Regions from separate parts of the Streptomyces sp. CC0208 genome, predicted to be linked through region 1. Evidence: riboswitches for the same ligand, from Rfam matches in the RefSeq annotation. Region 1 holds a riboswitch; each other region holds the start of a gene.

The links. A riboswitch is a leader RNA that binds a small molecule or an ion and turns the genes downstream of it on or off. The one in region 1 is predicted to bind cyclic di-AMP.
Region 2: it holds a riboswitch for cyclic di-AMP, as region 1 does, so the genes downstream of both, D1369_RS05345 (LysM peptidoglycan-binding domain-containing M23 family metallopeptidase) here and D1369_RS21645 (M23 family metallopeptidase) in region 1, are expected to answer to the same signal.
Region 3: it holds a riboswitch for cyclic di-AMP, as region 1 does, so the genes downstream of both, D1369_RS10365 (M23 family metallopeptidase) here and D1369_RS21645 (M23 family metallopeptidase) in region 1, are expected to answer to the same signal.
Region 4: it holds a riboswitch for cyclic di-AMP, as region 1 does, so the genes downstream of both, D1369_RS15635 (C40 family peptidase) here and D1369_RS21645 (M23 family metallopeptidase) in region 1, are expected to answer to the same signal.

The regions. Positions count from the first base shown of each region.
Region 1 is NZ_CP031969.1:4,711,830-4,719,422, forward strand. Features, by position in the region: gene D1369_RS21620 (hypothetical protein) at 1-74, shown strand, start outside; gene D1369_RS21625 (dihydrofolate reductase family protein) at 210-1,337, opposite strand; gene D1369_RS21630 (MarR family transcriptional regulator) at 1,454-1,963, shown strand; gene ribA (GTP cyclohydrolase II) at 2,085-2,726, shown strand; tRNA gene D1369_RS21640 (tRNA-Met) at 2,849-2,922, shown strand; cyclic di-AMP (ydaO/yuaA leader) riboswitch at 3,240-3,397, shown strand; gene D1369_RS21645 (M23 family metallopeptidase) at 3,409-4,434, shown strand; gene D1369_RS21650 (aldo/keto reductase) at 4,547-5,491, shown strand; gene D1369_RS21655 (PrsW family intramembrane metalloprotease) at 5,508-6,896, opposite strand; gene trmB (tRNA (guanosine(46)-N7)-methyltransferase TrmB) at 6,947-7,593, opposite strand, start outside.
Region 2 is NZ_CP031969.1:1,143,153-1,150,745, forward strand. Features, by position in the region: gene D1369_RS05330 (Glu/Leu/Phe/Val dehydrogenase dimerization domain-containing protein) at 1-178, shown strand, start outside; gene D1369_RS05335 (TetR/AcrR family transcriptional regulator) at 227-835, shown strand; gene D1369_RS05340 (SGNH/GDSL hydrolase family protein) at 927-1,712, opposite strand; gene D1369_RS05345 (LysM peptidoglycan-binding domain-containing M23 family metallopeptidase) at 2,039-2,977, opposite strand; cyclic di-AMP (ydaO/yuaA leader) riboswitch at 2,982-3,144, opposite strand; gene D1369_RS05350 (alpha-galactosidase) at 3,449-5,524, opposite strand; gene D1369_RS05355 (tyrosine-protein phosphatase) at 5,733-6,530, shown strand; gene D1369_RS05360 (DUF6126 family protein) at 6,543-6,665, opposite strand; gene D1369_RS05365 (XRE family transcriptional regulator) at 6,662-7,267, opposite strand; gene D1369_RS05370 (aspartate aminotransferase family protein) at 7,342-7,593, opposite strand, start outside.
Region 3 is NZ_CP031969.1:2,294,827-2,302,419, reverse strand. Features, by position in the region: gene D1369_RS10375 (pitrilysin family protein) at 1-1,378, shown strand, start outside; gene D1369_RS10370 (pitrilysin family protein) at 1,375-2,763, shown strand; cyclic di-AMP (ydaO/yuaA leader) riboswitch at 2,976-3,133, shown strand; gene D1369_RS10365 (M23 family metallopeptidase) at 3,147-3,899, shown strand; gene D1369_RS10360 (GntR family transcriptional regulator) at 4,088-4,783, shown strand; gene D1369_RS10355 (HPr family phosphocarrier protein) at 4,909-5,190, opposite strand; gene D1369_RS10345 (bifunctional GNAT family N-acetyltransferase/acetate--CoA ligase family protein) at 5,377-7,593, shown strand, end outside.
Region 4 is NZ_CP031969.1:3,467,645-3,475,237, reverse strand. Features, by position in the region: gene D1369_RS15635 (C40 family peptidase) at 1-1,088, opposite strand, end outside; cyclic di-AMP (ydaO/yuaA leader) riboswitch at 1,097-1,266, opposite strand; gene pcrA (DNA helicase PcrA) at 1,807-4,287, shown strand; gene D1369_RS15625 (M23 family metallopeptidase) at 4,322-5,878, opposite strand; gene D1369_RS15620 (alpha/beta fold hydrolase) at 6,155-7,024, opposite strand; gene D1369_RS15615 (cobalamin B12-binding domain-containing protein) at 7,587-7,593, shown strand, end outside.

The sequences.
Region 1 (7,593 bases):
CTGAGGCGCCGACCGTCGGCGAACGACGGGACCACCGCGACGACCGTGCGAGGAGCGGCGGACCGGTCGCGTGAACCGGTACCCGCGCGCACCGATCACGCTGTCCCGCGAGGTCGCCCTGTCCTCCCCCCCCCGCTCCGGGCACGGACCGCCCTCCCGCCTTGTTTTCCGGGTTGTTTTCCGGGGCGGCCTTCGGCTGAGGACCCTCGTCACGCCAGATGGCGGTTAGGGGCCTTCGCCCGCTCCTCGTGCTCGCCCAGCACCACCACGTCCACCCCCGCCGCCGTCAGCGTCCCCGTCCCGTCGGCCCCCGCCACGAAGGTGTCGGGCTCCCGCCACGCGGTCACCACCCGGCGCACCCCCGCGTCCAGGATCAGGCGGGCGCAGGGGGCCGGGCGGGAGGCGCGGTGGGTGCAGGGTTCCAGGCTGGTGTAGACGGTGGCCGTGGCCAGGCGGGGGTCGGCCGGATCGATCTTCGCGAGCGCCGCCTCCTCCGCGTGGACGACCGGGTCGTCGCCCTCCCGGGAGTGGCCGCGCGCCAGCTCCGTGCCGTCGGCCGCCACCACCACCGCGCCCACGCTGAACGCCGTTTGTGAAGGCGGGCACCGTGTCGCCAACTCGCAGGCCAGCGCGAGCCAGTGGTGGTCCGCGCCGGCGGGGACCAGGCCGGTGCCGGGGGCGGTGGGCTCGTAGCGCATCAGGACGACGTCCTCGATACGGCGGGTCTCCACCAGGCGCAGCCGGCCGGACTGGTACGCGCCGGGGCCGAAGAGGCGCGGGGCCTCGGGGCTGCCGACGAAGAGGGGGGCCAGGACGAGCTGCACCTCGTCCGCCAGGCCCTGCTGGAGGAGCTGGGTGTGGATCCGTCCGCCGCCCTCCACCATCAGCCGCTCCACTCCGCGCTCCTCATGCAGATGCTCCAGCAGGCGGCGCCAGTCGAGTTCGGGGCCGAGGGAGACCACGTCGGCCGCCAGGCCCAGCGCGCGGGCCCGCTGCGCGCCCTGGTCCGTCGTGAAGACCAGCTTGTCGCCACCGGTGTGCCAGAAGTTCGCGTCCGGGTCCAGCTCGCCCGAGCCGCTGACCGTGACCTTCAGGGGGTACGGCGGTTTCCCGGCGGCGACCCGGGCCGCGCGGCGCGTCTCGGAGTTCACCAGCAGGCGGGGGTTGTCGGCCCGGATCGTGCCGGCGCCCACGAGGATCGCGTCCACCGAGGCGCGGACCTCGTCCACACGGTCGAAGTCGGCCGGGCCGGACAGGAGGAGGCGGTCGGGGCCGGTGTCGTCGAGGTAGCCGTCGAGGGAGACCGCGGCGGAGAGGAGGACGTAGGGGTGGGGCATCGGGGCGGTCCCTCTCGGAAACGGGTACGGAAGTTTCAGGGGCGGCGAGCTTCAGGGGCGGCGAGCTTCAGGAGTGGCGACTTGGTTCAAGTTTGAAGCAAACCTACACTGGGAGCATGACGACCCGCTGGCTCAGCCCCGACGAGCAGCGAGCCTGGCGCGCCTACATCGCCGCCTCGCTCCTCCTGGAGGACACCATCGACCGGCAGCTCCAGCAGGAGGCCGGCATGCCGCACCTGTACTACTCCATCCTCGCCAACCTCTCCGAGACCTCGGAGCGGCGGCTGCGGATGACCGAGCTCGCCGAGAGGCTGAAGATCACCCGGCCCCGGCTGACGTACGCCGTCGCCCGGCTGGAGAAGGACGGGCTGGTGCGGCGCGAGAGCTGCGAGTCGGACAAGCGCGGCAGCATCGCGGTCCTCACGGACGAGGGTACGGCGGTGCTGGAGCGGACGGCGCCGGGGCACGTCGAGACGGTCCGCACCGCGCTCTTCGACCGGCTCACCCCGGAGCAGGTGGGGCAGCTGGAGGAGATCTTCACCAGCGTCACCGCGGGACTCCAGGGGGAGGACGGGCCCTTCGAGGGGCTCCCGTGGCGCCGGCGGTCGACCCCGCCCTGTTCCTGAGCAACCACGTGTGACGAGCGCCATAAAGCCGTTGCTTCAAATTTAAAGCATGAGGTAGGGTCTCGATCAGTAGAACTGCTTCAAATCTGAAGCAGGCGTGTCCATGGAGCGGAGTACCCGCATGCCCGACCTGCCCGCAGCCACCCAGCGCTCCCGCGTCCGCGTCCCCCTGCGCTTCGGGGACGGCTACCGCGTAGACGCCGAGCTCGTCACCTTCCATGGCCTGGTCGACGGGCAGGAGCACCTCGCCCTCGTTCTCGGCGACCCCGCGCCCGGCACCGTCCCGCTGGTGCGGCTGCACTCCGAGTGCCTCACCGGTGACGTCTTCGGCTCCGCGCGCTGCGACTGCGGCCCGCAGCTTCGCGAGGCGGTCGAGCGCATAGCCGAGCGCGGCGGAGTTCTGCTCTACCTGCGCCAGGAGGGCCGCGGCATCGGCCTCTACAACAAGCTCGACGCGTACGCCCTCCAGGACCAGGGCCTCGACACCTATGCCGCGAACGCCGCGCTGGGCCTGCCCGAGGACGCCCGCGACTACACGGCGGCCGCGCAGATGCTCCAGGCTCTCGGGATCGCCGAGCTCGACCTGCTCTCCAACAACCCCGACAAGGCGGGCCAGTTGCGCGACCTCGGCATCGACGTCGGCAACCGGGTCCCCACCGGCGTCTTCACCACCGCCCACAACGTCCGCTACCTGCGCGCGAAGGTCCTGCAGACCCAGCACACGCTGCCGCTGGGCGAGTTGAGCGAAGTCGGCGTCGGCTGAGCGCGGCGCTTCCGGTGACGGCGAGGGTCGAGGCCGGTCACTGAGCTCCGCCGGGGCTCACTCCTCCGGGACAACCCTGGCGCGAACCACCTCGCGGATGACGTATGCTGGTCACACAACGACGCGGGGTGGAGCAGCTCGGTAGCTCGCTGGGCTCATAACCCAGAGGTCGCAGGTTCAAATCCTGTCCCCGCTACTCAAGGCTCAAGGCTCAGGGCCGGAGTCCAGTTCACTGGACTCCGGCCCTGAGTGTTTTCCCCAGCCGGAAGCCACCCGGCGGCCTTCGTGACGCGGCGTGAGTGGTTGACCGCCCTCCGCATTACAACTGACATACCGTCAATGCCTGTGTGTCGCCTGAGGTGGAGTCAACTCGCCCGTTTTTCGCCGTTCATGGGCCGTAAGTCCTCCGGGATTTCGTTAATGATCAAGAGGAACAGCTTGGAATCGGGTACCCGGGTCTATTAACGTTCGATAACGCAGCGCGGTCGTCCCAGCCGTCACAAGAGACGGCTCCGTGCTCACGCGCCGAATTCCGCAAGGGAACCGGGGAACCACCAACTTGGGGTGAATCGCTCGTACTCCGCCGTGGCAGCACGGCGGGTTTACGCGCGTAGGAGACCTTCCTGCTCCGAACCCGTCAGCTAACCCGGTAGGCGAGAAGGAAGGAAAGGAGCGCGCCCACGTGGCGTCCAACCCGCCTGCCCCCGAGGCGCCGTACGTACCCAGCGACACCCTCGTGTACGGCGGTTACCGCGCCGACGACGAGGCCCCGCTCGGCGAGTGGAACCCGACCGCGGACTCCCTCGCCCCCGTACGAGGCCGGCATCGCGTCGCCAAGCAGCGTGGCGGAGGATTCGCCCGTAGCTCCACCGTTCTGGGCGTCGGTGTCATAGCCGCCGTCAGCGCGGGCGGGATGGCCAGCGCCAACACCGGCAAGCCGCCGGTCTCCATCTCCATGCCCGACCTGGGCTCCGTGAGTTCGCTCATCTCGAACGACACCGACTCCGCCGCGGACGACACGAGCGCCTTCAGCAGCGTCGGCGCCACCACCGCCGACACCGCCAAGGGCACCTCGGACGCCGGTGAGGCGCTGCGCTCGCGCATCCTGGCCCAGGCCGAGGTGCAGCAGGGCCAGCTCGACACCAAGGCCGCCCAGGCCGTCGCGGCCGCCGCCGAGAAGGAGGCCGACGAGGCCGCCGCCAAGGCGGAGAAGGAGGCCCAGGAGAAGGCCACCGCCGCGAAGAAGAAGGCGGAGGAGGCAGCCGCGAAGAAGGCCGAGGCCGCGCGCCTGGCCGAGCTCGCCAAGCAGTACACGCTGCCGACCTCGTCGTACACCATTACGGGGACCTTCGGTCAGGCCGGTTCGCTGTGGTCCTCCGGCTACCACACGGGCCTCGACTTCGCCGCCCCCACGGGCACGCTCATCAAGGCGATCCACAGCGGCACCATCACCCAGGCCGGCTGGGCCGGCGCCTACGGCTACCGCACGATCCTCACCCTCGACGACGGCACCGAGCTGTGGTTCTGCCACCAGTCCTCGATCAGCGTCAGCGTCGGCCAGAAGGTCGGCACCGGTGACGTCATCGGCCGCGTGGGCGCCACCGGCAACGTGACCGGCGCGCACCTGCACCTGGAGGTCCACCCGGGCGGCTCGGCCGACGGGATCGACCCGATGTCGTGGCTGCGCGGCAAGGGGCTCACTCCCTGAGACGCTCCCTGAGGTTCCCGCCGGTGCGCCGGAGCGACTGATTCCGCTTGTTTACGAGGACTTTGCGGCGGTAGCGGAAGACCGGCGCCCGGCACGGGCGTTGACGTACGACATGACTTCTCTTCGCAAGCTCGGCTCCTCCGACCTCGAGGTCTTCCCGCTCACCCTCGGCGGCAACGTCTTCGGCTGGACCGCCGACGAGGCCACGTCCTTCGCCGTCCTCGACGCGTACACCGCGGCCGGCGGCAACTTCGTCGACACGGCCGACTCGTACTCGTCGTGGGCCGAAGGAAACTCCGGCGGCGAGTCCGAGACGGTCATCGGCAAGTGGCTGGCGGCCCGCGGCAACCGCGACGACGTCGTCATCGCCACGAAGGTCAGCCAGCACCCGCAGTTCCCGGGCCTGTCGGGGGCGAACATCAAGGCCGCCGCCGACGCCTCCCTGAAGCGCCTGGGCACCGACCGCATCGACCTGTACTACACCCACTTCGACAAGACCGAGGTGCCGGTCGAGGAGATCATCGGCGCGCTGGACGAGCTGGTGAAGGCGGGCAAGGTGCGGGCGATCGGCGCCTCCAACATCTCCGCCGCGCGGCTCTCGGAGTCCCTCGCCTTCTCCGACCGCGAGGGCCTGGCGCGCTATGTCGCCCTCCAGCCCCACTACAACCTGGTCTCCCGCGACACCTACGAGGGCGAGCTGGAGTCGGTGGCCGCCCGCGCGGGCCTGTCAGCCGTCCCGTACTACGCCCTCGCCTCCGGGTTCCTCACCGGCAAGTACCGCCCGGGCGCGACGGTCGCCAGTCCGCGGGCCGCGGGCGCCGGAAAGCACCTGGACACCGAACGCGGCCGGAAGGTCCTCGCCGCCCTGGACGACATCGCCGAGGCCCACACGGTCCCGGTCGCCACGGTCGCCCTCGCCTGGCTCGCCGCCCAGCCCACGGTCGCGGCCCCGATCGCCTCCGCCCGCACGGTGGAACAGCTGCCGGCGCTCCTCGGGGTGGCGGACCTGACCCTGACGGAGGAGGAGCTGGCCCGCCTGACGGAGGCGTCGGCCTGACCCTCCGCCGCACGGTCTACGTGCGGTACGGGTTGTAGGCGGGGTACGGCACCGTCGGGTGGACCGGGTGGACCGGGTGGATGGGGTGCGTCGGCTGGGCCGGGTGAGCCGGGTGAGCCGGGTGGGCCGGGTATCCGTACACGCCGTACACCGGCCAGGGCGGTGCGGCCACCGGTACCGGCGGTGCTGTCATCCGCGCCGCGTGGTCCAGCGCCGGGCGGGCCACCTCGCGGCGCCGCCACAGCTCGTGCAGCAGCTCCCGCTCCCGTACGACGAAGTCCGCGTTCGCCCGCCCGAGCCGGCCCCGACGTCGTAGGAACGCCAAGGACGTCGCGTACGCCTCGTACTGCGAGACCGCCCGAGCCGCGGCCCGCCCGCCGAACTGCCGCCGCGCGTAGTCCCTCGCCACCCGCCGCGCCCGCATCGAGCCCAGCGCGTACGGCTCGGTCGGCGTCAGCCACCCGGCGACGGCGTATGCAGGCAGCTCCTCGCGCACGGTCCTGAGCTCCCGCTGCCGTGTCCAGATGACCAGCCAGGTCAGCAGCGCGAACGCCGGCACCATGAACATCGCGTACACCGCGAAGAACCCGTACTGCCCGAAGGTCGACGAGCCGTTCCACGTCGCGTGCATGCCCATGGCGAGCAACAGCCCGGACAGCGGGACCAGAACCCGCCGAACGTGCTGGCGTTCCGCCGACAGCGCGGAGATGCCGAAGCCGATGCCGGTGAGGACCGTGAACAGGGGATGCGCGAACGGTGACATCACCACGCGCACGAAGAAGGTCGCGGCGGTGACGGAGGCGATGCCGCCGTCGCCGTTGAGCTGGTCGGTGCCGAAGGCGGTGCCGAGGTAGAGGATGTTCTCGGTGAAGGCGAAACCGGTGGCGGTGACCCCCGCTATCACCACGCCGTCGACGATCCCGGTGAAGTCCCGTCTGCGGAACAGGAAGACGAGCAGAACGGCGGCGGCCTTGGCCGACTCCTCGACGATCGGCGCTATCACGGTCGCGCCGAGGGTGTCCGCGCTGGAGGGGTCGGCGGTCGCCGTCGCTATCCACTTCGTCGCGAAGCTGTTGGCGATGATCGCTATCAGGGCGGCCGCGCAGGCGCCCCAGGCGAAGGCGAACAGCAGATTGCGCCAGGGCCCGGGTTCGACCCGGTCGAGCCAGCGGAACGCGGCTATGAGCAGCGGTACGGGCAGGACGGCGAGCCCGAGTCCGACCAGGAACCCCTGGGTGCCGGTCTGCTGGCGGACCAGGGCGAGGATGACGAGGCCGGACAGTGCGAGGAGCGTGATCAGCGCGCCGTAGCGCACCCATTTCCGCTGCCACCAGTGCGCATGCCGCAGCGCGGTGCCACCGGTGGGGTCACCGGGGTACGTCGGATACGGGGGACAGGTGGCCACAGCATCGACCTTAACGAGACAGAGGCGCCGCCCGCAGGCGGGGCGGGTGCTCAGGCGCCGGTGGGGGACTGGTCGGGTCGGTCGGGTCGGACGCCGTGCTGTACGCGGCGGAACAGCAGGTCGTTCACGACATGTCCCTTCTCCAGTCCCTGCCCCTCGAAACGGGTCAGCGGCCGGAAGTCGGGACGCGCCGCGAAACCGCCACCTGCCTGTGTGTTCTCGAAGTCCGGATGCGTGGTGAGTACGTCGAGCATCTGCTGCGCGTAAGGCTCCCAGTCGGTCGCGCAGTGCACCAGCGCGCCGGGCCGCAGACGGGTCGCGGCCAGGTCCAGGAACTCCGCCTGGATCAGCCGCCGCTTGTGGTGCCGCTTCTTGGGCCAGGGGTCGGGGAAGTAGACGCGCAGCCCGTCGAGCGAGTCCCTGGTGAGCATCTCGCGCAGCAGGATGATGGCGTCGCCGTTGGCGACCCGGACGTTGGACAGCTTCTGCTGCTCGGCGAGGTTGAGCAGGTTGCCCTGCCCCGGAGTGTGCACGTCGACGGCGAGGATGTTGGTGTCGGGGGCCGCGGCGGCCATCTGCGCGGTGGCCTCGCCCATCCCGAACCCGATCTCCAGCACGACGGGGTTGTCGTTTCCGAACAGCTCGCCGAGGTCGATCGTGCGCTGCCCGTCGATGTCGAGGCCCCACGTGGGCCACA
Region 2 (7,593 bases), 3.6 Mb from region 1:
CGACATCGGCTCGGACGCGGACGGGGCCTTCACGCACATACGACGTTCCATGCGCGCCCTGGTCGAGCAGTTGCTGGCGCGCGCGGAGGCGGACGGCACCTCGCCGCGCGCCGCCGCGCACGCGCTGGTCGCCGACCGGCTGCCGGTGATCGCGGAGCGGTTCGGCCAGTACCGCTGACCTGGCCCGTCGCGCGGTGCCCCACGGGGGACGGATTAGGGTGAGCCCGTGGCGAGAGTGCGGTTGACAGTGGCCGAGCGGCGCGAGGAACTGCTGCGGGCCGCCATCGAGCAGATCGAGGCGCGGGGCGTGGCGGCCGTCAGGATCGCCGACGTGGCCTCGGCGCTCGGGGTGAGCAACGCCCTGGTGCTGTATCACTTCTCCACGAAGGAGAAGCTGGTCGCCGCCGCGTTCACCTACGCCGCCGAGGAGGACCTGGCCCGGCTGCGCAAACTCCTCGGCCGTCGCACCAGCGCCCTGCGCAGGCTCCGGTCGGCCGTGCGCTGGTACGCCCCGACGGGCCAGGCCAAGGGCTGGCGGCTGTGGATCGAGGGCTGGGCGGTGGCCCTGCGCGAACCGGCCCTCCAGGAGGTCACCCGCGACCTCGACAGACGCTGGAAGGCGGCGCTCACCGAGGTGATCGCGGAGGGCGTGGCCGCGGGCGAGTTCCGCTGCCCGGAGCCGGAGGCCACCGCGCTGCGCCTCACCGCCCTTCTGGACGGCCTGGCGGTCCAACTGACGTCCTACGCGGGCGCGGTGGCCAGGTCGCGGGCCCAGGAGTGGGTGGACGAGGCCCTGGCGCGGGAACTCGGGCTGGAGGGCACGAGTCCCGCCTAGCGGCGGCTCACGAGCGGGGCCGCCCAGGTGGACGACCCGACCGCGGACGCCGGCGAAACCCACCCCGACCGGCCCCAGGACCGCCTCCGGCTCAAGCCACGGTGGCGATCCGCGTCTTGATGTCGTCCGGCGACAGCACACCCTTGGCGGTCACATGGTCCCCGGAGGACTCCCCCCGCAGCCGGCGTCCGATCCACGGCACCAGGAACTCACGCGCCCAGTGCACGTCGTCCCGCCGCACGTCCAGCGGCCCGCGAGGGGGAAGCGGCGGCCAGGGCTGGTCCGGGTCCGCCGGCACCTCCAGTCCCAGCACCTGTCCTGCACGGAGGGCCACACGCGTGTGGCCCTCGGGAGACAGGTGCAGCCGGTCACTGTCCCAGGCCCGCCGGTCTTGGATGGTCTTCAGGGACCACAGATCGAGCACCGGGCATCCGTACCGGTCGGCGACGGCCCGCACATGTCCGTTGTACGTGGCGATCTTGCCGCGCAGATGCTTGAGCACGGGCACACCACGGGTGTCGAAGCCGGTCGTCACCATGACCGTGCCGCACGCCTGGGTGAGCCGGGCGATGGCCCGCTCGAAGCGTTCGGCGACCTCGTCGGGGTCGGTGCCGGGCCGGATGATGTCGTTGCCGCCGGCGCAGAACGACACCAGGTCCGGTGCCAGTTCGACGGCCTGCGGAAGCTGGTCCTCGACGATCTGGTCGAGCAGCTTCCCGCGTACGGCGAGATTGCTGTACCTGAAGTCGCCCTCGGGCCGCCGGTCCGCGAGAAGTACCGCGAACCGGTCGGCCCAGCCGACGAATGCCCCGTCGGGCCCGGGGTCGCCGACGCCCTCGGTGAAGCTGTCCCCCACCGCCACGTACGACCCGATCACTGAGCTGCTGTCATTCTTCGAATCGTCTGCCACAGCAGTTCATGATTCACCTTCGAATGTGACCTACGCGACCGTAGGAAGGGCTTGACGGTCGGTGAGATAAGCCACTCCTAAAGTGTTGGCCAAACCAGGAATAGCCCTTTCATCAGGAGTGTTGACGCTGCGACCGCCACACCTCGAAGTCGTGGATCAGGGGCCGCACACCGGATTGTCCGACGTAGCGGCGTGCGCGCCCGCCACAGGGCCGCCACGAAATGACCATGAGGAAACACCGAAGGCCGGACCCGGGGATCGGGGTCCGGCCTTCGGTGGCACAGGGGGGGTCGTCAGCCGACGGCGACGCCCTTCGAACGGAGGTAGGCGACCGGGTCCACGTCGGAGCCGTAGTCCGGCGTGGTGCGGATCTCGAAGTGCAGGTGCGGGCCGGTCACATTGCCGGTCGCGCCGGAGAGGCCGATCTGCTGGCCCGCGGTCACGGTCTGGCCGGCCGAGACGGAGAGCTGGGACAGGTGCGCGTACTGCGCGTAGTAGCCGTCGGCCAGCTTGATGACGACCTGGTTGCCGTAGGCGCCACCCCAGCCCGCGGAGACGACCGTGCCCGCGCCGACGGCCTTGAGCGAGGTGCCGGTCGGGACGACGAAGTCGACGCCGGTGTGGTAGCCGCTGGACCACATGCTGCCCGCGACGCGGTAGCCGGTGCCGATGGTGGCGCCGTCGACCGGGAGGGTGAAGCCGCTGGAGCTGCTGGCGGTGGAGCTCTGGGTGGCAGTCGTAGCCTTCGAGGCCGACTTCTTCGGCTCGGCCTTCTCGGTCTTCGCCGCGGACGACGAGGAGGACCCGCTCTTCGTCGTGGCCGCCTTGGCCTTCTTGCCGATCGAGAGCTTCAGACCCGGGTGGATCAACGACGGGTCGTCGCCAATGGCCTGGCGGTTGTCGGCGTAGAGCCTCTTCCAGCCACCGCTCACGTTCTGTTCGTCGGCGATCTTCGAGAGATAGTCACCGGCCCGCACCGAATAGATGCGCACGGTCGAGGTCTTTGCCGCGTGTTTCTTAGCGGCCGCCTTTTCGGCGGACTTCTCAACGGCCTTCTGCGTGACGGGAATCGACTGAACGGCCTTTTCCGACACGGACTGCGAGGTGGCGGCGTGTGCGCCGGTGGCCCCCATGAGCGGGAGAGCGAGAGCGGCTCCCCCGGTTCCGGCGACGGCGATCGAGCGGGCGAAGCGCTGGGACTTCGGGCGGCGGTGCTTACCCTTCGCGGGCATGACGAATTCCTCTCCGGCGCCTGCGAGGTGAGCTGTCGGGTGCGGGCTGGAGATGCCCGGCCGCGCCGAGACGCGACTAAACCCCAAGCCTGTTCCGGAGACCGGAACAGGCAGTTCTACCTGTGGGTCCCCCGCTCCTGCCGTACACGGGTCAGTGGGTGTGGGGAATCCGTTCGGCGGCAGGATTGGGCGTCCGACCGGATCGGTGGCGAACGTAAACGAGCAAGACGCAAAGGGACAAGTGAGAGGTTGCCCGGGTAAGCGTTTCTCTTGATCCCCTATGCGAATTACCGGTCACCCTGCGTGAATCGGACACCCTTCTCCCACCCAAACCCCCTTGGTAAACCTGTGAATTACGTGAACATGACGGGCGACACACCGTCACGGTTATGACGCTCCTCACGTCACGAATTCACAGGAACCCCCATCCCGGAAGGAGTTGGAAGGAAGCCGCCAATTCGGGCAGAAGCCCTAGATGCGACGCAGTCGGATAACCGTCGCATCGAGGTCGCCGCGCAAACCGGTACGAAGTCCGTGATGCAGCAATATGACCCCTCGGTGAACTTCGCCCGTTTCGGGGCATTCGTACGATGCTGTCGGGTCGAGCCCGCGCAGCCGCAGCGAGGGGACGGGCTCGCCGTACTTCTGCGCCTGAAGCCAGGCGAGGACGACAGTCTCGCCCCCGCGGACGTACTGCACCGCGCTCAGTCCGCCCCGCGGAGGCCGCAGCCGGTAGAGGTCGCCATGCTGCACCAGGGGCCTGATCTCCTTGTAGAGCTTCACCCAGCGACCGGCTTCGGCGAGCTCCTCCTCGGTCCACTCCGCCAGGTCCCCGCCTACTCCGAGCACCCCGGCCATCGCGCTCACGAACCGGAACCGCAGCGAGCTCACCCGGCCGTTGAGCTGGGTGTTGGGACTGTCGGTGACCCAGGCGGCCATCACGCGCGCGGGATGGATCTGGCTGAAGCCGTCCTGGATGGCAAGCCGGTCGAGCGGGTCGGTGTTGTCCGAGGTCCACACCTGGTCGGTGCGGCTCAGCACCCCGAGGTCGATCCGGCCCCCGCCCCCCGAGCAGGACTCGAAGGCCACGCCCGGGTGAGCTTCCCGCAACCGGTCCAACAGGGCGTAGAAGCCGCGCACATGGTCGACCCACAGTCGCTGCGGATAGGGCTCGCCGGGCCAGCCCGCGTCCGTGAAGCAGCGGTTGAAGTCCCACTTCACATAGTCGATCGGGGCCGAGGAGAGCAGGGTGTCGAGCTGCTCCCACAGGTACTCCTGGACGTCCTCGCGCGCGAGGTTGAGTATGAGCTGATTGCGGAACTCCGTCCGCTTCCGTCCCGCTTGGTACTGCACCCAGTCCGGGTGGGCGCGGTACAGCTCGCTGTCCGGGTTGATCATCTCCGGCTCGACCCAGATGCCGAACTGCATGCCGAGCTCGCGCACGTAGTCGCCGAGCGGCTTGAGGCCGGAGGGGAAGCGGTCGGGGTTGGGCGCCCAGTCACCGAGTCCGGCCCGGTCGCTGGTGCGGGCACCGAACCAGCCGTCGTCGACCACGAACAGCTCGACGCCCATCGCCGCGGCCCGCCGGGCGAGGGTGCGCTGCTGCTCCTCGGAGATGTCGAAGTTCGTGGCCTCCCAGGAGTTGAACAGCACAGGCCGGTCCTGGTCCGCGTCCGGGATGACGTACGCCCGCTGGTAGGCGTGCCAGGCACGGCTCGCGGCGCCGAAGCCGCCGTCGCTCCAGAGGCCGGCGAAGACAGGGGTCGTGAAGGACTCCCCGGCCGCCAGCCGCAGCAGTCCCGAGTCGTCGTAGCCGGCGCCGCCGGTGATCTGCACGCGCGCGTCGGGCAGCTGGGCCACGGCGATCCGCCAGGACCCCGACCAGCCGAGGGCGACACCGTAGACCTCGCCCCGCTCCTCGGTGGCGTCGGTGTCGAGCGCCACCCACGGCAGGTGCTGGTGGCCGGTGTGGCCGCGGCGGCTGCCGATGACCTTCTCGCCGTAGGTGAGCGGGGTCCGGGTGAGCAGGGACTCGGCGGCCCAGCGGCCGTGCAGCTGGGACAGCCGCCAGCCGTCCTCGCGGTCGGGCAGGGTCCAGGTGGCGGAGTCGGCGCGCAGCAGCTCGACCGGGTCCTGCCCCTGGTTGTCCAGGGTCACCCAGCGCTCCAGGATGTCATCGCGCATCCGGTAGTGCAGCGTGATGGTCAGCCCGTCGTCGCGGAACCGCAGCCGCAGTTCGTCGCCCTCGGTGTCGTACGCCTCGAAGCTCCACTCGGTGCCGCGCCGCACCTCGGTGCGCACGGACAGGGCGGGGCGGGTGAAGCGGGGACCGCCCTCGACGGGGTACTCCTCGCGGCCGTCGAGCGGGGACTCGAAGGGCCAGTACTCGGGCAGCGGACGTACGGCGAGGGCCTCGGCGTCGGCCAGGGCGATCCTCGGACCCCAGTGCAGGTGCAGCAGCTCGTCCTCGGCGGTGAGGTGCAGGGCGTAACTGCTGGCCGGCCCGGACAGAATCCACGTACGGCCGTTCTCGGCGATCTCCAGCATGGTGCTTCCTCACAGATCCGAACAGGTGCCAACAGGTGCACTCAGGCCCCAACATCATCAGGGGCCAACCGTGCTGGTCGCAACGGCTGTGGACAAGTCATTGCCAGGCCCTGTGGACAACTCATTGCCCCAGGAACCCATGTCGTATCGTCGAGAGCGTGCCCCGTCGACGAGCCGCGCTGACGGGGCCCGGCTGGGAGGAGCCCCCGTGACGCAGCAGATCCCGTCGACCGAACCCGAACTGGCAGGTGTCCGCAACTTCCGTGACGTGGGCGGACTGCCGACGGCGGACGGACGGCGGGTGCGGTACGGAATGCTGTTCCGCAGCGGTCACCTCGCGCACGCGACCGCGGAGGACGCGGCCTTCCTGGCCTCGCTCGGCCTGCACACGATCTTCGACTTCCGCAACGCGGCGGACCAGAAGCTGGAGGGCCCCGACGTCGACCTGCCGGGCGTCACCAATGTGAACCTGCCGCTGAGCGACCCCGCCGAGGGCACCTGGTTCTGGAAGATGGTCCGCGACGGCGACATCGAGCAGCTGCGCGAGCTCCTCGGCGACGGCAAGGCCGCGGAGCGCATGACGAACTCCTACCGCACGATGATCAAGGAACGCACCGCCGAGCACTCCCGGGTGCTCCACTCCCTCGCCGAGGACAGCACGCCCGCCCTCATGCACTGCGCGGCCGGCAAGGACCGCGCGGGCCTGTCCGTCGCCGTGACCCTGCTCGCCCTCGGGGTGGAGCGCGAGGCGATCGTCGCCGACTACCTGGAGTCGAACGCCAAGCACCGCCGCTACAAGGTGCGCCGCACCAGCACCTCGGCCGACGCCTACTCCCCCGAGGTCATGGAGCTGCTCAGCCCCCTGTTCGAGGCGCGTGCCGAGTATCTGGAGGCGGCCTTCGAGACCATCGAGGAGACATGGGGCGGGGTCGAGGCGTATCTGCGCGAGGGCCTCGGCCTGACTCCCGAGATCCGTGAGCGGCTGCGGGAGCGCCTGCTCGACTGAGCCGGACGGCCGCTACTGCCCGGCTCCCACCTCGAAGAGGAAGTAGATGAAGGCCGCGAAGACGTGGCCGACCGCGAGGTAGATGATCAGGCGCACCCACAGGGCGCGGGGGAACTTCTCCTCCATGTCACTCATGGCGTCTCTCCAGGGGTGGGGCCCAGGCACAGCGTGGCCGTGGGACTCTGCAACAGGGTGTGGACGAACAGGAGCTCGACACCGTCGGGATCCTGGGCGGCGATGCGGTGCGGGGTCAGCGAGTCGAAGTGCGCGCTGTCGCCCGGACCGAGCCGGTGCGTGGCGTCTCCGAGGCGGAGCCTGAGCCGCCCCTTGAGGACGTACAGCCATTCCTCGCCGGGGTGAACCCGCACGATGTCGCCCTGGGAGCCGTGCGGGACCTGCACGCGCAGGGCCTGCATGCCGCGGCCGGCCGCGCCCGCCTGGAAGTAGGTCCAGCCGCCCGCCACGGTCGGTTCCATGTCGGCGGAGCGCAGCACGGCGTCCCGGTCGGCGGCCCTCTCGCCGAGCAGTTCCGAGACGGTCGTACCGTAGATACGGGCGAGCGCGAGCAGCATCGGCAGCGAGGGCTGGCGCTGTCCGGTCTCCAGCCGGGAGAGATGGGCGGGGGACAGCCCCGCGGCGCCGGCCGCCGCCTCCAGGGTCAGGGAGGCGCGACGGCGCAGGGCGCGAAGCTGGGGAGCCACCGAGGGCAGCTCCGTGAAGGCTTCCGGGGAGGTCATACCTCCATTGAGCCGGAGCTTTGCCTCCGCGGCAAATTTCTTGCCTCAGAGGCAAAAGCCCTTGGGTGGGGCCGTTACCGGTTGGCCACCGCCTGCTTCACCAGCGTCTTTCCGAAGTCCCACATCAGTCCGCCGCCGCTGTGCGCGTCGTCCATGACGTCCGTGAAGGCGTCCACGAACCGGTCCACCTCCTTCTCCCCGACGACGAGCGGCGGGATGAGCTTGATGACCTCCAGGTGGTCGCCGGAGACCTGGGTGAGGATCCGGTGCCGCTGGAGCAGCGGGACGACGACCATCTGCGCGAACAGTCCCTTGCGCGCGGCCTG
Region 3 (7,593 bases), 2.4 Mb from region 1:
AGACCAGGCAGGCACCGGGGGCCTGACAGCGACCGAGCACCGCCTGGCCAACGGGCTGCGCGTGGTGCTCTCCGAGGACCACCTGACCCCGGTCGCGGCGGTGTGCCTCTGGTACGACGTCGGCTCGCGCCACGAGGTCAAGGGGCGTACCGGCCTGGCTCACCTTTTCGAGCACTTGATGTTCCAGGGCTCCGGACAGGTCAAGGGCAACGGGCACTTCGAGCTCGTCCAGGGCGCGGGCGGCTCGCTCAACGGCACCACCAGCTTCGAGCGCACCAACTACTTCGAGACCATGCCGACCCATCAGCTGGAGCTCGCCCTCTGGCTGGAGGCCGACCGCATGGGCTCGCTGCTGGCCGCCCTCGACGACGAGTCGATGGAGAACCAGCGCGACGTCGTCAAGAACGAGCGCAGGCAGCGCTACGACAACGTCCCCTACGGCACCGCGTTCGAGAAACTGACCGCGCTCGCCTACCCGGAGGGCCACCCCTACCACCACACCCCGATCGGTTCGATGGCCGACCTGGACGCGGCCACCCTGGAGGACGCGCGCGCGTTCTTCCGCACGTACTACGCGCCCAACAACGCCGTCCTGTCGGTCGTCGGTGACATCGACCCGGAGCAGACGCTCGCCTGGATCGAGAAGTACTTCGGCTCCATCCCCTCGCACGACGGCAAGCCCGCGCCCCGCGACGGCTCCCTGCCCGAGATCATCGGCGAGCAGCTGCGCGAGGTCGTCGAGGAGGAGGTCCCCGCGCGCGCGTTGATGGCCGCCTACCGGCTGCCGCACGACGGCAGCCGCGAGGCGGACGCGGCCGACCTGGCCCTCACCGTCCTCGGCGGCGGTGAGTCCTCCCGCCTCTACAACCGGCTCGTACGGCGCGACCGTACCGCCGTCGCGGCCGGCTTCGGCCTGCTGCGCCTGGCCGGTGCGCCCTCCCTGGGCTGGCTCGACGTGAAGACCTCAGGGGACGTCGAGGTGCCGGTCATCGAGGCCGCCATCGACGAGGAGCTCGCGCGGTTCGCCGAGGAGGGCCCCACGGCCGAGGAGATGGAGCGCGCCCAGGCTCAGTTGGAGCGCGAGTGGCTGGACCGGCTCGGCACCGTCGCCGGCCGCGCCGACGAACTGTGCCGGTACGCCGTCCTGTTCGGCGACCCCCAGCTCGCCCTGACCGCCGTACAGCGCGTCCTGGAGGTGAGCGCCGAGGAGGTCCAGGAGGTCGCCAAGGCCAAACTGCGCCCCGACAACCGCGCGGTGCTCGTCTACGAGCCCACCGCCCCGGCCGAGATCGCCGACAGCGCCGAGGAGGCCGCCGAGGACCCGCAGGCCGCGGCGACCGTAGAAGCCAGCGACGAGAACGAGGAGGCGGCCAAGTGACCGAGCTCGCCACGATGGAATTCCACCCGCAGCCGCAGGCGGGCGAGCCCAAGGTCTGGGCCTTCCCCGCCCCCGAGCGCGGGACGCTCGACAACGGCCTCACCCTCCTGCGCTGCCACCGCCCCGGCCAGCAGGTCGTCGCCGTCGAGGTGCTCCTGGACGCGCCGTTGGACGCCGAGCCGGCCGGCCTGGACGGTGTCGCCACGATCATGGCGCGCGCGTTCTCCGAGGGCACCGACAAGCACTCCGCCGAGGACTTCGCCGCCGAGCTGGAGCGCTGCGGCGCCACCCTGGACGCGCACGCCGACCACCCGGGCGTCCGTCTGAGCCTCGAAGTGCCCGCCTCCCGCCTGGCCAAGGCGCTCGGTCTGCTGGCCGACGCGCTCAGGGCGCCCGCGTTCGCGGACAGCGAGGTGGAGCGGCTCGTCCGCAACCGCCTCGACGAGATCCCGCACGAGCTGGCCAACCCGTCCCGCCGCGCGGCCAAGGAGCTCTCCAGGGAACTCTTCCCGGCGGACTCGCGCATGTCGCGCCCGCGCCAGGGGACCGAGGAGACCGTCGAGAACATCGACTCCGCGGCCGTGCGCGCCTTCTACGAGAAGCACGTGCGGCCCGCCACCGCGACCGCCGTGGTCGTCGGTGACCTCACCGGCATCGACCTGGACGCGCTGCTCGCCGACACCCTCGGCTCCTGGACCGGCTCCACGGGCGAGCCGCGCCCCGTGCCGCCGGTGACCGCCGACGACACCGGCCGGGTCGTCATCGTGGACCGCCCCGGCGCCGTCCAGACGCAGCTGCTGATCGGCCGTATCGGAGCGGACCGGCACGCACGCGTGTGGCCCGCGCAGGTGCTCGGCACGTACTGCCTCGGCGGCACCCTCACCTCCCGCCTGGACCGCGTCCTGCGCGAGGAGAAGGGCTACACCTACGGCGTACGGTCGTTCGGCCAGGTCCTCAGGTCCGCCCCGGACGGCTCGGGCGCCGCGATGCTCGCCATCAGCGGCTCGGTCGACACCCCGAACACCGGTCCCGCCCTGGACGACCTGTGGAAGGTGCTGCGCACGCTCGCCGAGAGCGGTCTCACCGACGCGGAGCGCGATGTCGCCGTACAGAACCTCGTCGGTGTGGCACCGCTCAAGTACGAGACGGCCGCGGCCGTCGCGAGCACGCTGGCCGACCAGGTCGAGCAGCACCTGCCCGACGACTACCAGGCGACGCTTTACCAGCAGCTCGCCGCGACCGGCACCGTCGAGGCCACCGCCGCCGTCGTGAACGCCTTCCCGGTGGACCGGCTGGTGACGATCCTGGTCGGCGACGCGGCCGCCATCAAGGAGCCCGTCGAAGCCCTCGGCATCGGCGAAGTCAAGGTCGTGACGGCCGAGTAGAGGCAACCAGGCCTCGAAGGGGCCCTGGTGACGCGAGCGTCACCAGGGCCCCTTCGACACCCAACTCACTTAGATGTCCGAATTGGGCAGGAGGTTGCCTGTCTGCCCTGTGGGATGCGCTACAAACACCCTGATCGGTTTGGGGATTGAAAGCAGGCCCGCTTAGCGTCCTCTGGGCTGTCCGTCAGGCACTGCGCCGCGCCCGCGGCACCGGACAGTCATCGCCGAGTCCCCGTAGGCGCGAGCCAGGGGAGCCGGGGACCCACCGTCCCTGGGGTGAATCGGACGCCCGCGCACCGCGAGGGGGTCCGTAGGAGACCTTCCTGCTCCGAACCCGTCAGCTAACCCGGTAGGCGAGAAGGAAGGAAAGGATCAGCCACCACATGGCGTTCACCTGCGCCACCGGGAAGCACCGTCGTCCCAGCCGCATGAAGCGCACGACCGCCCGCGCCGCAGGCGTCGCGGCCCTTGCCACCACCGGCGTCATCGGCGTCGTCGCCGCCCCCGCGCTCGCCGCCGACAACTCCGTCGAGCAGACCGGTCTCATGCCCGTCGTCACCGTCGGCGACTCCCTCGCGGACCAGCTCGGCGCCCAGGCCGAGGCCCAGGCCCAGGCCGCCGCACAGAAGAAGGCGGCGGCGGAGGCCAAGCGGAAGGCCGAGGCGCGTGCCAAGGAGATACGCGAGGCCAAGGAGCGCGCCGCCCGTGAGGCCGAGCGCAAGCGTCTCAACGCCTTCGTCGCCCCGATCTCCGGCTCCTACGTCTCCACCGGCTACAAGACCGGCGGCTCGCTGTGGTCCTCCGGCAGCCACACCGGTGTCGACTTCCACGCCGCCAGCGGCACCTCCGTGCACGCGGTCGGCCGCGGCACCGTCGTGGAGACGGGCTGGGGCGGGTCGTACGGGAACCAGATCGTGATCAGGATGGCCGACGGCACGTACACCCAGTACGGCCACCTGTCGTCCATCGGCGTCTCGGTCGGCCAGTCGGTCACCCCCGGCCAGCAGATCGGCCTCTCCGGCGCGACCGGCAACGTCACCGGACCGCACCTGCACTTCGAGGCGCGCACCAGCCCGGAGTACGGCTCGGACATCGACCCCGTCTCCTACCTGCGGTCGCACGGCGTGAACGTCTGACGACCCGTCGCGCACACTCCGCGAGACCCCGGCTCCCCGAGCCGGGGTTTCGTCGTTTCCAGCGCCCCGTTGTCCAAAAAATATCCCTGGATTCCGGTCCGCCGTCGGAAATTCCCGCTCATTGCAATAGAGTCACTGAACACACGTCAATCGGCGACGTTTCACGGGGATTAAGACGGAGGTCGGACATGCGTATTCCGGCGCACTCGGTATGCACGGCGATCCGGGACGACATCGTCGCCGGTGTCCACGAGCGCGGGAGCCGGCTCACCGAGGAACTGCTCGCCCGTCGCTACGGCGTCTCCCGCGTCCCCGTCCGCGAGGCCCTGCGCACCCTGGAGGCCGAGGGCTTCGTGGTGACGCGGCGGCACGCGGGCGCGTGCGTGGCGGAACCGACCGAGCAGGAGGGCGCCGACCTCCTGGAGATGCGCATGCTCCTCGAACCGCTCGGCGCCACCCGGGCCGCCCAGCGGCGCACCGAGGCCCACCTGAAGGTGCTGCGCGGCCTGGTCAGGCTGGGCCAGGAGCGGGCCAGGCGGGGCAACAGCGACGATCTGCGCTCCCTGGGGGGCTGGTTCCACGAGACGCTCGCGCAGGCCTCCGGCAGCCCCGCGCTGACCTCGATGCTGACCCAGCTGCGGCACAAGATCGCCTGGATGTACGTCGTGGACGCACCCGCCAACCCGGTGGAGTCCTGGGCGGAGCACGGCGCCATCGTGGACGCGGTGGCACGCGGGGACGCCGAGCGAGCGCGGGCGATCACGGCACTGCACACCGAGCGCTCGGGTGTGGTGCACCGGCTGCGGTTCACCTCCGGGCCGGAGCGCGCGGACCGTGTGAGGACCTCGCAACATCCTGTAAACGTGACGGGTGTGCGGCATTAACACGGGCGCCGTATACAAAGAAGAGTAATTCGCGGGGGAGTATTTCTGCTGCCCGCAAAAGGGAAAGCGAAGGGCCCGCCCGATAATTCGGACGAGCCCCTCGGTGCTTTTCGGGAGACCCGAAATCAGACGGTCTCGGGAAGCTCCTCGAGTCCCTCGGCGACCAGCTTCGCGAGCCGGTCGAGGGCCGCGTCCGCGCCCTCGGCGTCGGAGGCGAGGACGATCTCCTCGCCGCCCTGGGCGCCCAGGCCGAGAACGGCCAGCATGGAGGCCGCGTTGACGGGGTTGCCGTCGGCCTTGGCGATCGTCACCGGGATACCTGCGGCCGTGGCGGCCCGGACGAAGATGGAAGCGGGGCGGGCGTGGAGGCCCTCGGCCCAGCCGACGTTGACGCGGCGCTCAGCCATGTGATGCTGCCCTTCGGTTCTCAAGGTTGTCTAGACCAGTTTCCCACACGTGAAGTGTCTCCGGAGAGGACCCGAAGTCCCTCCGGGGCGATCGTCGGACCGCGGCCTCGGTCCGACGTCCGTCCTCGCGCGTTCTCCACAGACTGCCTCGCGCCGTTGTCGTACGCGAGCCGTACGCTGGGGCCCATGCAGAGCGCGTCGGACCGGCACGAGTACCCCGCCCACTGGGAAGCCGACGTGGTGCTGCGCGACGGCGGCACCGCACGCATCCGGCCCATCACCGTCGACGACGCCGATCGCCTGGTCAGCTTCTACGAGCAGGTCTCGGACGAGTCGAAGTACTACCGCTTCTTCGCGCCCTACCCGCGCCTGTCCGCCAAGGACGTCCACCGCTTCACGCACCACGACTTTGTGGACCGGGTGGGTCTCGCCGCCACGGTCGGCGGCGAGTTCATCGCCACCGTACGCTACGACCGCATCGGCGCCGACGGCATGGCCGCCTCGGCTCCCGCCGACGAGGCCGAGGTCGCCTTCCTCGTGCAGGACGCCCACCAGGGGCGCGGTGTGGCCTCCGCCCTCCTCGAACACATCGGGGCCGTCGCCCGTGAGCGCGGCATCCGGCGCTTCGCCGCCGAGGTGCTGCCCGCCAACGTCAAGATGATCAAGGTGTTCACCGATGCCGGGTACACCCAGAAGCGCAGCTTCGAGGACGGCGTCGTACGCCTGGAGTTCGACCTGGAGCCCACCGACCGCTCGCTCGCGGTGCAGTACGCGCGCGAACAGCGCGCCGAGTCGCGGTCCGTGCAGCGGCTGCTCACCCCCGGGTCCGTCGCCGTCGTAGGCGTCGGACGGGCTCCCGGCGGTGTGGGCCGCAGCGTGCTCGGCAACATCAGGGACTACGGCTTCACCGGTCGCCTGTACGCCGTGAACAAGGCGTTCCCCGAGGAGCAGAAGGACCTCGACGGCATCCCCGCACACCGCTCGGTGGGGGACATCGACGGCCCCGTCGACGTCGCGGTCCTCGCCGTACCGGCCGAGCACGTCCCCGAGGTCGTCGCCGAGTGCGGGGCACATGGCGTCCAGGGGCTCGTCGTGCTCTCCGCCGGGTACGCCGAGAGCGGCCCCGAAGGGCGCGAGCGCCAGCGCGAACTCGTGCGGCACGCACGCGCGTACGGCATGCGGATCATCGGCCCGAACGCCTTCGGGGTCATCAACACCAACCCGGACGTCCGCCTCAACGCCTCGCTGGCCCCCGAGACCCCCCGCCCCGGCCGGATCGGCCTGTTCGCCCAGTCGGGCGCGATCGGCGTCGCCCTGCTCTCCCGGCTGCACCGGCGCGGCGGCGGCGTCACCGGCGTGACCGGCGTCTCCACCTTCGTCTCCTCCGGCAACCGCGCCGACGTCTCCGGCAACGACGTCCTTCAGTACTGGTACGACGACCCGGACACCGACGTCGTCCTCATGTACCTGGAGTCCATCGGCAACCCCCGCAAGTTCACCCGCCTCGCCAGGCGTACGGCGGCGGCGAAGCCCCTGGTCGTGGTGCAGGGCTCGGGGACCACCCCGCAGGGCCACGCCGTCCGCGCCACGCGCCTGCCGCGCGCCACGGTGTCCGCGCTGCTCCGGCAGGCCGGCGTGATCCAGGTGGACACCATCACCGAACTCGTGGACACCGGCCTCCTGCTGGCCCGCCAGCCGCTGCCCGGCGGACCCAGGGTGGCGATCCTCGGCAACTCCGAGTCGCTCGGCCTGCTCACCTACGACGCGTGCGTGGCCGAGGGGCTGAGGCCGTCGACCCCGCTGGACCTCACCACCGCGGCCGTGCCCGAGGACTTCCACGCGGCTCTCGCGCGCGCGTTGGCCGACGACTCCTGCGACGCGGTGATCGTGACGGCCATCCCGGCGGTCGGCGAGGGGACCGCAGGCGACGCCGCCCTCGCCGAGGCGCTCAGGTCCGCGGCGGAACAGGTCCCCGGCAAGCCGGTCCTCGTGGTCCACGTCGAGCTCGGCGGCCTCGCGGAGGCCCTGTCGGCGGCGACCAGCACCGCGCCCCAGGCCGCCGCGGGCCCGCCGAGGATCCGTGCCGACCACCCGTTCCGCGCCCTGGACCGGCTGCGCGCCACGCAGGCCCCCGCGCAGCCGCCCGAGCCCGGGAACAGCGACCGCCTCATCCCCGCCTACCCCGCCGCCGAGCGCGCGGTGCGGGCCCTCGCCGACGCCGTGCAGTACGCGCAGTGGCGCAGGGAGGCCGCCGAGCCCGGCAAGGTGCCCGAGTCCATCGACGCGGACATCGACGAGAAGGGCGCCGCGGCCCTGATCGACGGCCTGCTCACGCGCGGGCAGGGACTCACCCTCGGCACCGAGGAGACCTGCGAGCTGCTCGCCACGTACGGCATCCAGGTC
Region 4 (7,593 bases), 1.2 Mb from region 1:
TCGCGGACGTACGCGCCCGGCTTGGGGGCGTGGATCATCATGCCGTTGCCGATGTAGAGGCCCACGTGGCTGATGTCGTCGTAGAAGAAGACCAGGTCACCGGGCTGTGCGTCGGCCAGGGCGACCGTGGTGCCGGCGTTGACCTGGTCGTAGGTGACACGGGGGAGGTCGACCCCGGCGGCCTTCCAGGCGGCCTGGGTGAGCCCTGAGCAGTCGTAGGAGCCGGGGCCGGTGGCGCCCCAGACGTACGGCTTGCCGACCTGCGCGCGGGCGAACGCGAGGGCCTTGGCTGCTTTGGTGGCGTACGAGGAGTCGGGCGCCGTCGGCGTGCTCTCCTGCGGGGCGGTGGCCTCCTGCGCGGCTCCTTGTGCGGCCTTCTCCGCTGCCGCCTGCTGCTGCGCCAGCTGCGCCGCCTTGCGGTCCGCCTCCTGCTGCTTGCGCCGCTCGATCGCCGCGAGCCGTGCCTTCTCCTGGGCGGTCAGCTCCGACAGCAGCTCGCGCGCGTCGGCGAGCTTCTTCTGGACGGTCGCCTTGGCGGTCTTCAGGTCGCTCTGCGTCTCGGTGAGCGCCTGAAGGCTCTGGGAGGCCTCCTCGCGCTTCTTCATCGTCGCGGACTGCTCGGAGACGTAGTCGTCGACGGCGCCCTTCTGGCGGCTCGTCAAGCGGCCCATCAGCTGGGTCTGGTCGAAGTAGTCCTGCGGGGTGTCGGCGAGCAGGAAGGTCGCCGTGCCGGGCGCGGCGGCGCCGGTGCGGTACTGGGCCGCGGCGAAGGAACCGAGTTCCTCCCGTGCCTCGTTGAGCGTCTGGGTGCGCCTGGCGACGTCCTCGAGGAGCGTGTCCACCTGCTTGCGCTGCTTGGTGGTCCTCTCCTTGGCGGCGTTGTAGGTGTCGGTCGCCGACTCGGCCTGGCGGTAGAGGTCGTCGACCTTCTTCTCGACCTCTTCGAGACTCGGCTTGTCATCGGCCGGCGCGGCGTTCGCCGACTGGGACAGCAGGGCCACGGAGGTGAGGGCGGCCGTCGCGAGGGCCGGGGTCCGTATGCCTGCTGCGCGCGTACCGACGGGACGCGACTTGCGGTGCGACGCCAAGGGAGGCGACTCCTTCCCGTACTCCGCCTACCGGGTTAGCTGTCGGGTTCGGGCGAGGTGCTTCGGAAGGTTTGCCCTACGGCGCTCCCGTGCGCGGGAGTCGGCCGATTCACCCCGGGTTCGGTGGGTCCCCGGCTCCGGGCGCGCGGCGGCGCTGCGGACTCGGCGGAGGCCGTGCGGCCCGGCGGGGTTCGCCGGTGGGGGTCGTACGGCCTGTCCGGAACGGTAGCCAACTGGTGTGGCCCGTGTGAAGGTTGATGTGCGATATGCCCGATACATTTTCGTGACCTTCGTCCCGGGCGTCGCCCCGCGTGACCAACCCGGGGCGATCTGCGCTGATTCGGGCCTGTTTCCTCCGGGGGCGAGGGTGAGGCGGAGCGGGACGGCCGTGCCGTTGGAGGCAGGCCGGCGCCCGCCTGATCCGCCGCCGCGGTGTTCGGGCCCGACGCGAGCCGGGGTGACCAAGGTCTCGCGCGACGAGCGCAGGCACCTGCGGGTGCCGTTCCCGGCGGGCGTCGCCGTCGGTGTCCCTGCGGTGGCCGTGCGGTGGCCGTGCGGCGGCCGTGCGGCGGCCGTACCCGCGTCTCGGTCCGGTCGGTCGCGGACAGCGGTCGGGGGCGCCGGAGGGCAGGTCCGGAAGATCATCGGCTGCTGATACCGGTGGATGTTCTCAGGGCGGCGGCGGTCTGTCAGTGGGGCACCCTAGACTCGGAGAGCGATGAGCAGCCTCTTTGACGACAGCTTCCTGGCGGACCTCCAGGCCCCTCGGGCCCACGGGGAAGAACCGCCGCCGCCCGAGGACGAGCACGTACCGGAGCAGGTTCCGGACGACCTGTTCGGCGGCAAGTTCGACGTGCCCCCGGAGCGGGACTCCTACTACCGCGACGGTGCCCCGCGCCCGGTGGTGGACCCGGCCGCCCTCCTGGAGGGGCTGAACGAGAACCAGCGCGCGGCCGTCGTGCACTCCGGCACCCCGCTGCTCATCGTGGCCGGTGCCGGCTCCGGCAAGACCCGGGTGCTCACCCACCGCATCGCCCACCTCCTCGGCGAGCGCAATGTCCACCCGGGCCAGATCCTCGCGATCACCTTCACCAACAAGGCCGCGGGCGAGATGAAGGAGCGCGTCGAGCAGCTCGTCGGCCCGCGCGCGAACGCGATGTGGGTGATGACCTTCCACAGCGCGTGTGTGCGGATCCTCAGGCGGGAGTCGAAGAAGCTCGGGTTCACCTCCTCCTTCTCGATCTACGACGCCGCCGACTCCAAGCGCCTCATGGCCCTGGTCTGCCGCGACCTGGACCTCGACCCCAAGCGGTACCCGCCGAAGTCCTTCAGCGCCAAGATCAGCAACCTGAAGAACGAGCTGATCGACGAGGAGGACTTCGCCGCCCAGGCCACGGACGGCTTCGAGAAGACCCTCGCCCAGGCCTACGCCATGTACCAGTCGCGCCTGCGCGAGGCGAACGCCCTCGACTTCGACGACCTGATCATGACGACGGTCAACCTGCTCCGGGCGTTCCCCGATGTCTCCGAGCACTACCGCCGCCGCTTCAGGCATGTCCTGGTCGACGAGTACCAGGACACCAACCACGCGCAGTACGCCCTGGTCAGGGAGCTGGTCGGGACCTCCGAGCACCCTGTGGACGTACCGCCGAGCGAGCACGACCTGCCGCCCGCCGAGCTCTGTGTCGTGGGTGACGCCGACCAGTCGATCTACGCCTTCCGCGGCGCGACCATCCGCAACATCCTCCAGTTCGAGGAGGACTACCCCAACGCGACGACGATCCTCCTGGAGCAGAACTACCGCTCCACCCAGACGATCCTCACCGCCGCCAACGCCGTCATCGAGCGCAACGAGTCCCGCCGCCCCAAGAACCTGTGGACCAACGCGGGCGCGGGCGCGCGCATCACCGGCTATGTCGCCGACACCGAGCACGACGAGGCGCAGTTCGTCGCCGACGAAATTGACCGCCTCACGGACGCGGGCGATGCGAAGGCCGGCGATGTCGCCGTCTTCTACCGCACCAACGCCCAGTCCCGTGTCTTCGAAGAGGTCTTCATCCGCGTCGGCCTGCCCTACAAGGTCGTCGGCGGCGTCCGCTTCTACGAGCGCAAGGAGGTCCGGGACGTCCTGGCCTACCTGCGCGTCCTCGCCAACCCGGAGGACTCCGTGCCGCTGCGCCGGATCCTCAACGTCCCCAAGCGCGGTATCGGCGACCGTGCCGAGGCGATGATCGACGCCCTGTCCCAGCGCGAGAAGATCAGCTTCCCGCAGGCGCTCAAGCGCGTCGACGAGGCGTACGGCATGGCCGCGCGCTCCACCAACGCCGTGAAGCGGTTCAACGTCCTGATGGAGGAGCTCCGTACGATCGTGGAGTCCGGCGCGGGCCCGGCGACCGTCCTGGAAGCCGTCCTCGAACGCACCGGCTATCTCGCCGAGTTGCAGGCCTCCACCGACCCGCAGGACGAGACCCGCATCGAGAACCTCCAGGAACTCGCCGCCGTGGCCCTGGAGTTCGAGCAGGAGTCCGGCGAGGGTGAGGAGACCGGCTCGCTCTCCGACTTCCTGGAGCGGGTCGCGCTTGTGGCCGACTCCGACCAGATCCCCGACGAGGACGAGGACGGCTCCGGAGTCATCACCCTGATGACCCTGCACACCGCCAAGGGCCTGGAGTTCCCGGTCGTCTTCCTCACCGGCATGGAGGACGGCGTCTTCCCGCACATGCGCGCCCTCGGCCAGACCAAGGAGCTGGAGGAGGAGCGGCGCCTGGCGTACGTCGGCATCACGCGCGCGCGTGAGCGGCTGTATCTGACCCGGTCCTCCCTGCGCAGCGCGTGGGGGCAGCCGTCGTACAACCCGCCCTCCCGCTTCCTGGAGGAGATCCCGGCGCAGCACGTCGACTGGAAGCGCACGGGGGCGGTCGCCGCTCCGGCGGGGCCGGTCTCGGGGGTCGCCGCGTCACTGTCGTCGTCCCGGTCCCGCTCCTCGGCGTCGGGCGCGTCCGGCTTCGCGACGCGCAGGAGCGCGGAGAAGCCGGTGGTGTCCCTGGCCGTCGGCGACCGGGTCACCCACGACCAGTTCGGTCTGGGCACGGTGGTCGGGGTGAAGGGCACGGGCGCGAACGCCGAGGCGACGATCGACTTCGGGGAAGCGAAGCCGAAGCGACTGCTGCTGCGGTACGCGCCGGTGGAGAAGCTGTAGCTCCAGCTCCGGACGGGGGGCTGGGCCCGAGAGGTTACGTCGGGTCCAGCCCGTGGCTGCGCAGCCACGGCAGCGGGTCTATGGCCGAACCGCCCGCCGGGTGCACCTCGAGGTGCAGGTGGGGGCCGGTCGAGTTGCCGGAGTTGCCGGAGTAGGCGATCGGGTCGCCGGCCTTGACCGTGGTACCCGAGGCGACGCGGTAGCTGGAGAGGTGGCAGTACCACGTCTCCGTGCCGTCCTTCGCCGTCACGACCATCATGTTGCCGTACGCGCTGTTCCACTGCGTCCGGACGGTGCCGTCGGTCACGGCCATCACCGTCGTGCCGTACGACACCGGGAAGTCGATGCCGGTGTGGACTGACATCCAGTTGACGCCGGACTGGCCGAAGTAGGCGCTGAGTCCCCGCTGGGCGACCGGAAGCGCGAACTTCGGCCGCAGCCGCTCCTTGCGGGCCGCCTCCTCCGCCGCCTTCCTCTTCTCGGCCACCTGCTGGGCCTTGAGGTCGATGCGTTCCTGCGTACGGCTGGCCCGGTCGGCGAAGTCGTCGGCACCGGCCGCGAGGCTCTCGAGCTGGGTGTCCAGCTTGCTGTTCGCGACAGCCGGCTGGACGGAGGTGTCCGCGAGGGTCGTCGCGGTGTCCTGGTCGTCGCCGGTCAGCGTGCCGACCGAGGCGGCGGCGATCCCGGCGACACCCATGACACACGCCGACGGGACGGCGATCGTCAGCAGCGCGGAGCGCTTGACGGGCATACGGCGGCGGGAGCGGTTGGCGTTGCGCGCGGCGACACGGGAGCCCGGGGCGGGGGCCACGGTCGGAGCGGCCTCTTCCTGGTCGTCCAGGAGCGGGGCGTCAGCGTCGTGCGCCACGGGCATCTCGCCGGTGGCGGTGGCATCCGTGGTGGCGTTCGGCCCGTCGTCGGGCGAGGTGTGTTCGGCGTAGGCGGCGCCGTAAGGATTCGCCTCGCCGTACGCGTGGGTCTCGTCGTAGCTGTGGGGCTCGTCGTACCCGGCCTGCTCGAAGGCGGCCGTCGGCTGCGGGTCGGCCGCCGTACCGTCGGAGTTCCACTGCGTGGCGTCGTACGCCCCGGTGTCGAAGGCCTGCGTGCCCCATTCCCAGTGCTGGGTCCGGTCGGCCTGGTCCGCGGCCTGGTCCGCCTGGTGCCAGGAACTCGCGTCCCACTGGCCGCTGTGATCGGGGCTGCCGGCCTGCGGCGGGATCGTGGCGAGCTGCTGCTGGTCGGCGCCCCACTGCGTGGCGTCGTACGCGCCGGTGTCGTAGGCGGCGTGGTGCTGCGCCGCGTACATGTCGTAGTTCAGGGTCTGGTGACCGCCCGTGGTCCACGTCGAGGCGTCGTACGAACCGGTGGCGTCCCCCGGCATGTCGCCGAAGAGCGGGTCGGCCGCGAAGGTGCCGGTGGCCTGCGCGCAGGTCGCGCCCGTGGCGTCGAAACCTGTGGCGTCATAGCCGCCGTACGTGGTGAAGTCGCCGTACTGGGCCTCCTGGGTGCCGTACGACGCGTAGTGCGACGAGTCGGCGTCGGAAGCCGGAGCCGGGGTGGTCAGGGTCCCCGACGGATGACGGTCGTTCACCAACTTCTCTTTCGCCTCGACAACAGGGGCTGCCAGAGCAGTGCGGCGACTGTACCCGGCGGTATGCGGGCGCGACAATCTTCAACTGGTTTTAGGCGCGCAGGAAACGGGCATTCGGCTGTGTTTCGGGGGACTGCGGGCGCGGCTTTGGCTCTATGTTCGAAGGCTGTTCGATGCCGGACCGCGGGCCGGTGCCTGTCGGCGAGCTGTCGCCGGCCTGTGGGGCGGGCATGGGGCGAGCTGAGGGCGGCCCGCGTCCGGCGGTCGATACGACCGTTACGCCACGGTCAGTCCGCTTGCGCGGTCGGCCGTCTCCTCCCCGGCCCGCGCGGTGTCGAGCACCTGCCGTATGCCGGTCGCGACCGCAGGGTGCACGGGCAGGGCGAGATGTCCGATCCCGCTCACCCGGACGTTCTGTGCCATCAGGTCCTCATGGTCGATGCAGGCGGCCTCCAGCGGGTCCATCACATGGTCGAGGTCGCTCCAGAAGCTGACGAAGTGCGTACGGCAGCCCGGCGCCGGCTGAGTGAGCTCCTCGAGCACCTCCGAGCCGGGGCGCATCTGGCGCACGATCGGGTGCGCGTTCGCCAGGGGCGCCACGCGGGTGCCGGAGTGCGGGGTTCCGAGCGTCACCAGGGTGCGGACCCGGGAGTCACCGCCCAGGCGCTGCACGTAGTACCGCGCGATCAGACCACCGAGGCTGTGACCGACCACGTCGACCCGCTCGCTGCCCGTGCGCTCGCAGATCCCCTCTATGTGCCGGCCGAGCAGCTCCGCCGCGGTGCGGATGTCGCAGGTCAGCGGGGAGTAGTTCAGGGACTCGATCTGCTGCCTGCCGTGCTGGGCGAGGCTGCGGCGCAGGAGCACGAAGACCGAACGGTTGTCGATGAAGCCGTGCAGCAGGACGACCGGGGGCTTGGCCTCCGTCGGCAGTTGCGCGGCGCCGTTCTCCGGTGCGGGGAGCGCGGGCAGGGGGGAGCGGCGCTCCTGGGTGATGCCGGAGGGGTAGAGCAGGAGATGTCCCGCGAGGATCGCGACCTCGAGCGCGGTCGCCTTCAGGAGGGCCAGGGAGACTCCCGCCAGCCTGCCCGGAAGCAGACGCTGGCAGAGCGGAAGAAAGGGCAGCGCCGCCCTGGTGACCTTCATGGCCGACCTCCTGTCGGCACACGGGAGGACTGCTCCGTCCCCCGTGTGCGCTCATGGGCAGTCGCGGCGAAGGTCGTCTTCGACACCGGCGTGGCGCGAGAGGGGCATGGAGGGCGGGTGCGGCGGTCGGCGCCCGGTTCCGGGGCTGCCCACGCGGTCGGCGGAGCTGACGGAACCGGTGGTGCGGGCGATGCCGACGGTACCGGTGGCTGTGCCGGCCGTATCGGTGGTGCCGATGGTGCTTGCGGTGCTGGTGTTGCGCCGGTGACGTGAGGAGTCGCCCTGTCGGTGTGGCGACGAGGCTCCCCGCTGTCGTGCCTTACCTGTCCTGCGTGCCCTTCGTGCCGTCGCCGGCGCGCCGCGCCACCGCGACGCGCGGTCTGCGGCGCGGCGGTGCGGCGACCTCGTTGCGGCTCCCGAACGTGTCCCACCATATGATTTCCCCCTCGGTCACCACTGGAAACTGCGTCGTGCGAGATGGTGGCGATAACGTTCGTTCACATTCCCGGTCTGTGCGGTACTAGTCGGTAGGAATGGACGCAGTCGCTTCATGGAGGCAGTGATGGGTG